Regions from separate parts of the Pseudonocardia sp. 2-7 genome, predicted to be linked through region 2. Evidence: predicted binding sites of a transcription regulator. Region 2 holds the regulator's gene; the other holds the start of a gene.
What was found. Region 2 encodes LexA, which represses DNA repair genes until DNA is damaged. Its sites were predicted from a motif close to CGAACACGTGTTCG; they were not measured.

Region 1: the regulator LexA is predicted to act here: its motif matches at 1,495-1,508, upstream of dnaB (replicative DNA helicase).

Annotation. Positions count from the first base shown of each region.
Region 1 covers NZ_CP094507.1:5,499,735-5,503,140, forward strand. The annotation lists gene dnaB (replicative DNA helicase) at 55-1,464, opposite strand; gene rplI (50S ribosomal protein L9) at 2,103-2,549, opposite strand; gene rpsR (30S ribosomal protein S18) at 2,564-2,800, opposite strand; gene MTO91_RS26630 (single-stranded DNA-binding protein) at 2,855-3,400, opposite strand.
Region 2 covers NZ_CP094507.1:4,001,894-4,005,299, reverse strand. The annotation lists gene MTO91_RS19225 (hypothetical protein) at 1-1,024, shown strand, start outside; gene lexA (transcriptional repressor LexA) at 1,053-1,811, opposite strand; gene MTO91_RS19215 (hypothetical protein) at 2,041-2,271, shown strand; gene MTO91_RS19210 (hypothetical protein) at 2,435-3,094, shown strand.

The DNA.
Region 1 (3,406 bases), 1.5 Mb from region 2:
GCGACCGATGCCGCCCCGGAGGGACGGCGTGGCCGTGGCGCGCGACCGGGGGCCTCAGCCGTGGGCGAGGTCGGAGAACCGGCTGTAGTGCAGCTGGTGGGCGACGGTGATCGTCGTGGTCGGGCCGTTACGGTGCTTGGCCAGGATCAGGTCGGCCTCACCGGCGCGCGGGTCGTCCTGCTCGAACGCGTCGGGGCGGTGCAGCAGCACCACCATGTCCGCGTCCTGCTCGATCGAGCCGGACTCACGCAGGTCGGACAGCATCGGCCGCTTGTCGGTGCGCTGCTCGGGACCACGGTTCAGCTGGCTCATCGCCACCACCGGGACCTCGAGCTCCTTGGCCAGCAGCTTGATCTGCCGGGAGAACTCCGAGACCTCCTGCTGACGGGACTCGACCTTGCGGCCCGAGGTCATCAGCTGCAGGTAGTCCAGGATGATCAGCTTCAGGTCGTAGCGCTGCTTCATACGGCGCGCCTTGGCCCGGATCTCCATCAGCGTCAGGTTCGGCGAGTCGTCGATGTAGAGCGGCGCCTCGGAGATCTCCGACATCCGCCGCGCCATCCGCGTCCAGTCCTCGTCCGACATCCGGCCGGCGCGCATGTCGGCCAGCCGGATCCGGGCCTCCGCGGACAGCAGACGCATGACGATCTCGGACTTGCTCATCTCCAGCGAGAAGAACGCGCTGGTCATGCCGTTCTTGATGGAGCAGGAGCGGGCGAAGTCCAGACCCAGGGTCGACTTGCCCAGACCCGGCCGGGCCGCGACGACGACCATCTGGCCCGGGTGCAGACCGTTGGTGACCTGGTCGAGGTCGGCGAAGCCGGTCGGCACCCCCGTGGACTGGCCGCCCCGGGAGGCGATCGCGTCGATCTCGTCCATCGTGGGCTGGAGGAGCTCCTCCAGCACCGTGTAGTCCTCGGTGGTGGTGCGCTCGGTGACCTCGTAGACCGCGGCCTGGGCCCGGTCCACCGCGTCGTCGACGTCGCCGCCGTCGGCACCGTGGTAGCCGAGCTGCACGATCCGGGTGCCGGCCTCGACCAGCCGCCGCAGGACCGCCTTCTCGCCGACGATCTCGGCGTAGTACGCCGCGTTCGCCGCGGTGGGCACGGTCGCGATGAGGGTGTGCAGGTAGGGCGCGCCGCCGAGGCGGACGAGCTCACCGCGCCGCTGCAGCTCCGCCGAGACCGTCACCGCGTCCGCGGGCTCGCCACGGCTGTAGAGGTCCAGGATCGTCTCGTAGACGGTCTGGTGGGCGGGCCGGTAGAAGTCCTCCGGCTGCAGGACCTCCACGACGTCGGCGATCGCGTCCTTGCTCAGCAGCATGCCGCCGAGCACCGACTGCTCGGCCGTGAGGTCCTGCGGGGGCTGACGGTCGAACGTGGCGCCCTCGCCGGGTCCGGAGGCCTTCTCGCCGTCACGGACCGCACGGGGCTTGTTGCCGGGACGATCGTCCGTCAGAGCCATACGCAGCGTCACCCCCGGTGGACACAGTACCGAACGCACGTTCGACGCGCGAGTGGTACGTGCTGCCACCCGCGACCGTCGTCGGTGATCTGCCGGCCGGCGCGGTGCCCGACGGACCGCGGCGGGCGCGGTCCGGGGAGCAAGGCGCTCGCGTACCGGTACGGCCGACACTAGGTCGGCCGCGGGCCCGTGGCGAACCGGCCTGGTGATCGAACTGGGGATGAACTGTGCACGGATGCCGCCCGTCCCGGGACCGTGCTGGGGACAACCTGGGGACAGGGGAGCGGAACGGGCCGTCTGCGCAGGTCAGAGGCATACCCACAGCTGTGGACAACTTTGCTCTGGCGTGTCGCCGCACGCCGCGTACGGGCGTGTCGGAGCGCCCGGCGGACCGCTCGCCGCCCGGCGCGTCCACAGGCCCGCCCGACGAGTGGATCGTCACCGCACGGCGTGTCGGCTGCGTGACAAGACATCCGGTGTGGGGTCGTCCGATCGGTGTCGATCGTCCATCCGGGACTGCGCACCGTGTGCACGACGCCCGTCCGGCCGGCCCGGACACGCGAAAGGGCGGTGCCCGGAGCACATGGCTCCGGACACCGCCCTGTTCACGCTCGGTGGTCGAACGACCACCGGACCGCTCAGCTCGCGACGACCGCGATCGGCAGCTCGGTGGTGACCTCCGGGTGCAGGCGGACCTGCACCTGGTGCTTGCCCAGGGTCTTGAGGTGACCCGGGACGTCGATGCTGCGCTTGTCCAGCAGCGGGCCGCCGGCCGCCTTGACGGCGTCGACGACCTGGGCCGGCGTGATCGAGCCGAACAGACGGCCGGTGTCGCCGGCCTTGGCCGGGACGGTCACGTTGATGTTGCGCAGCTGCGAGTCGACCTGCTGGGCGTGGCCCAGGTCGCGGATCTCGCGGGACTTCTGGGCCCGGCGGATCTGCTCGACCTGCTTCTCGGCGCCACGGGTGGCGACGACCGCGAGCTTGCGCGGCAGCAGGTAGTTGCGGCCGTAGCCGTCCTTGACCTCGACGATGTCACCCGGGGCACCCAGGTTCGGGACGTCGGCGTTGAGGATGAGCTTCATGTGTCTCCCCTTCCTCAGCGAGCGGTCGAGGTGTACGGCAGCAGGGCGACCTCACGGGAGTTCTTCACCGCGACGGCGACGTCCCGCTGGTGCTGCCGGCAGTTGCCGGAGACCCGACGGGCACGGATCTTGCCGCGGTCGGAGATGAACTTCCGCAGCAGACCGGTGTCCTTGTAGTCGATCAGCTGGGCCTTATCCTTGCAGAAAGCGCAGACCTTCTTCTTCGGCTTGCGCACGATGGCCTTGGCCATGGTGGTGCTCCTGGAGATCGTCCTCCGCCCGTCACGGGCGGAGAGGTACGTGGATCAGAAGGGGGGCTCGTCGTCGGACGCGGCGCCACTGCCCGCGGGCGGGGCCGAACCCCAGGGGTCGTCATAGCCGCCGCCGGAGTTGCCTCCACCGCCGGAACCGCCGCCCTGTCGGGCGCCACCGCCACCGCCGCCGTCGTAGCCACCGCCGCCACCGAAGCCACCGGAACCTCCGCCCCGGTTGACCTTGTTGACCTTGGCGGTCGCGTAGCGCAGGGACGGGCCGACCTCGTCGACCTCCATCTCCACGACGGTGCGCTTCTCGCCTTCCTTGGTCTCGAACGACCGCTGGCGCAGGCGACCCTGGACCACGACGCGCGCGCCGCGGGTCAGGGACTCGGCGACGTTCTCCGCCGCCTGGCGCCAGATGTTGCAGCGCAGGAAGAGCGCCTCGCCGTCCTTCCACTCGCCGGACTGGCGGTCGAAGGTGCGCGGGGTGGACGCCACGGTGAAGTTGGCGACCGCGGCGCCGGACGGGGTGAACCGCAGCTCGGGATCCGCCGTCAGGTTGCCCACGACGGTGATGACGGTCTCGCCGGCCATGACGGC
Region 2 (3,406 bases):
GCTCACGGGTGCGGCCGCGCCGCCGCCCGGGGCGATCCCGGCCTGCTCGATCGACGACCCGCGGCTGGCGGAGCTGTCCGGACTGGTCGCCGAGGGCCCGCCCGGCGCGGCCCCGCAGCGCTACCACGCCGTCGTCGACGGCGGCGGGACCGCGCGGACGTTCACCCTGGACCCGGCCAGCTGTGCGGTCACCGGCACCCGGCAGGCCGACGTCCCGGTCACCGACGTCGAGGACCTCGGCCTCGGACCGGGCGGGGAGCTGTGGCTCGCCGACACCGGCGACAACGGGGCGCGGCGCGGGTCGGTCCGGCTCGTCGTGCTGCCCCCGGCCGGACCGCCACGGGTGCACGACCTCGTCCACCCCGACGGTCCGCGCGACGTCGAGGCACTGCTGGTCGGCGACGACGGCGTGCCCCTGCTGGTCGACAAGACCACCGGGGCCGCCGGGGTGTACCGGCCCGCCGCGCCGCTGCGCGATGGCGGGGACCCCGTGGAGCTGCGCCGGGTGGCACAGGTGGTGCTGCCCTGGTCCGGCACCGGCGGCGGGCCGCTCGGGGCCGCCGGGTCGCGCACGGTCACCGGCGGCGGGCTCTCGCCGGCCGGGGCAGATGGCGGGCGCGCCGTCGTGCTGCGGACCTACACCGACGCCTGGGTGTTCCCGCTGCCCGCCGGCGGACCGGCGACCGCCGACGCGCTGGTCGCGGCCCTGGGCGGGGCACCGCTGCCGGTGCCGTTGCCGGGGGAGGCGCAGGGTGAGGCGATCGCCCCGGACGGCCGGGGCGCGCTGCACTCCGGGAGCGAGGCGAGGGGCCTGACCGCGGCGGCGGTCACGGTCGTCCCGGGCGCGGTGTCCGCGGCGACCGTTCCGCAGGCACCGGTCGTGCCTCAGCCCGCCGCGGTGCCCGAGTACCGCACGTACCCGTCGTGGCTGCCTGCCGCGGGCGGGGCCGCGGCGCTCGGGGCGCTGCTGGCCGCCGGCGCCGTCGCGATGTCCCTGCACGGACGGCGCCGCCGGTCCCGCTGATCGCGGGAGCGGGCGCCGTCCGAGGAGGTCAGAGGCGGCGCAGGACCGCCACGACGCGGCCCAGGATCGACGCGTCGTCACCCGGGATCGGGTCGTAGGCGTCGTTCGCGGGCATCAGCCAGATGTGCCCGTCCTTGCGGCGGAACGTCTTCACAGTCGCCTCGCCGTCGATCATCGCGGCCACGACCTCGCCCTGCTCGGCCACCGGCTGCTGGCGCACGACGACCCAGTCGCCGTCGGTGATCGCGGCGTCGACCATCGAGTCACCCTTGACGTTGAGCAGGAACAGCGTGCCCTCGCCGACGATCTCGCGCGGCAGCGGGAACACGTCCTGCACGGCCTGCTCGGCCAGGATCGGGCCACCGGCGGCGATGTCGCCGATGAGCGGCACGAACGCCGGCGCCGGCCGCGCGGAACGCAGGTCGGCGGTGTCGGTGTCGGAGTCCGTCCCGTCGGTACCGGCGATCTGCTCCGGGCTGCGGACGTCGACCGCGCGGGTGCGGTTCGGGTCGCGCCGGAGGAAGCCCTTGCGCTCCAGGGTGCGGAGCTGGTGGTGCACCGACGAGGTGGACGTGAGGCCCACCGCGTCACCGATCTCGCGGACGCTGGGCGGGTAGCCGTACCGGTCCACCCAGTCCCGGATGACGGCCAGGACCTTCTTCTGCCGCGGGGTCAGGCCGCGGGTGTCGGCCGCGGGGTCGGGGAACTCCCGGACCTTCGCGGATCCCCGGTCCGCGGCGGTGCCGGTCACGCCGGGACCACCGTGTCCGGTGTCGTCCGCTGCCATCGCATTCGCCTCCTCGGGGTACTTACGGCGACGACCCTAGCCGCCACGGGCCCGTTCGCCAAACATGCGTTCGAAGTCGCCCGGGGCGTGTCGTGGATTCCGTCGGGCCGCGGTGGTACAACATCGCACACGCGTTCGATCGAACACTGGTTCGATCGAACGCGGTCCGCGTCGCCGTCCGGCCGCGCGGGGGCGACCGGCAGCGGGAACGGCAGCGGGGGTGGCGATCGTGGGTGCGGCGGTCATCGGGGACGTGACGGTCATCGGGCGGGTCCCGGGGTGCGCCGCGACCGACGGGGTGCGGCCCGGCCGGGTGCCGGGCGTCGTGCGCCGTGCGGTGGCCGCGTCGGGTGTCCTGCTCGCCTCGGCGGCCGCGGTCGTCGCGCTCGGGGTGCTCGCCGACGTCGCGGTCGCCACCCACGGCCCGGTCGGGCCGCCCGCGGTCGGCGCACCACGCTGAGAACGTCCCCGGCACGGGCGACGATCTGCGGGAACGCGGTTGTTGTCGGTGCCGGGTGCTACACCGCTCGTACACCCGTTCGACCGGGCTCGGGGAAGGGCCGGTCGGGAGCGGGGGAGACGAGACCGCCCGGGGGACGGGCGGTCCGACGGCAGGAGGAACCATGCGAGAGCTCGACGAGCGGATCCGCGATCACGGCGCGGTCGGCTGCCTGACCGGCGCCCCGGCGCCCGGCACCCCCACCTCGCGCGCCCGGCGCGCCGCCCGGGAGCGGGTGCGGGCCGCCGACGGTCTCGCCGGTGCGGCCGGTGCCGGCTCGTCGGCCGCCGCGCGCGCGGCCCACCGGTGGGCGGCCCACGGGGCGCGCGAGCGCGCACTGACCGAGTCGGTGGCCCGCCATCCCGCCGCCCGTTCCCGGCGCGTTCCGGTGTCCGGCGCCCCCGGGGCCGGTGTCCCGGTGTCCGGTCCCGCCGGCGGTCCGAACCCCGCGGTCCGGACGCCCCGCTGCACCACCGCGGACCCGGCCCCGAGGGCGACGGCGACGCTGACGCGGCCCGCGCCGGCCGCGGCGCCGCCCCGTCCTCGGTCGGTGGCCGTGCCGGCACCGCGCACCGTCCGTCCGCCGTCCCGGCGCTGCCTGGTCCCGGCGCGCCCGCGTCCGGCCCGCAGCCGCGCCCGCGGGCGCCTGGAGCGGTTCCTCACCGGGGTCGCGGCCCTGCTGTGCGCGACGACCGCGGTGGTGGCGCTCGGGCTGCTGGGCGACGCGGCGGCGGGCTGGAACGCCCCCGCGGCCGCCGTGCCGTCGGTCGGCGCCGTGCGCTGACGTCGGCCGGCGCCGCGCAGTGCGGCGCCGCACCCCGTGGTTCGCACGGCCGTGCGTTGCGGGGCGGTCCGAGGTGGTGACGGTGCGGAGCGACGGACGCCGCGTCGGCGTCGCATCGGGTGACGGCGTGCGCGGGGTGGCGCGCGGGTGTCGGGACATGGTCGCCGGGATGTCGCCGGAGGAGTCGGCGACGTGCCGCCGGGCGCGTCCGCAGGGCGTGTCCCCGCATCGGGTGGCCGCCGGTCGCGGTCCCTCCGGCGCGACGGACGGCGCCGCCCGCGACGTTCCTCGGTGCCACCAGCGCCGATGCCC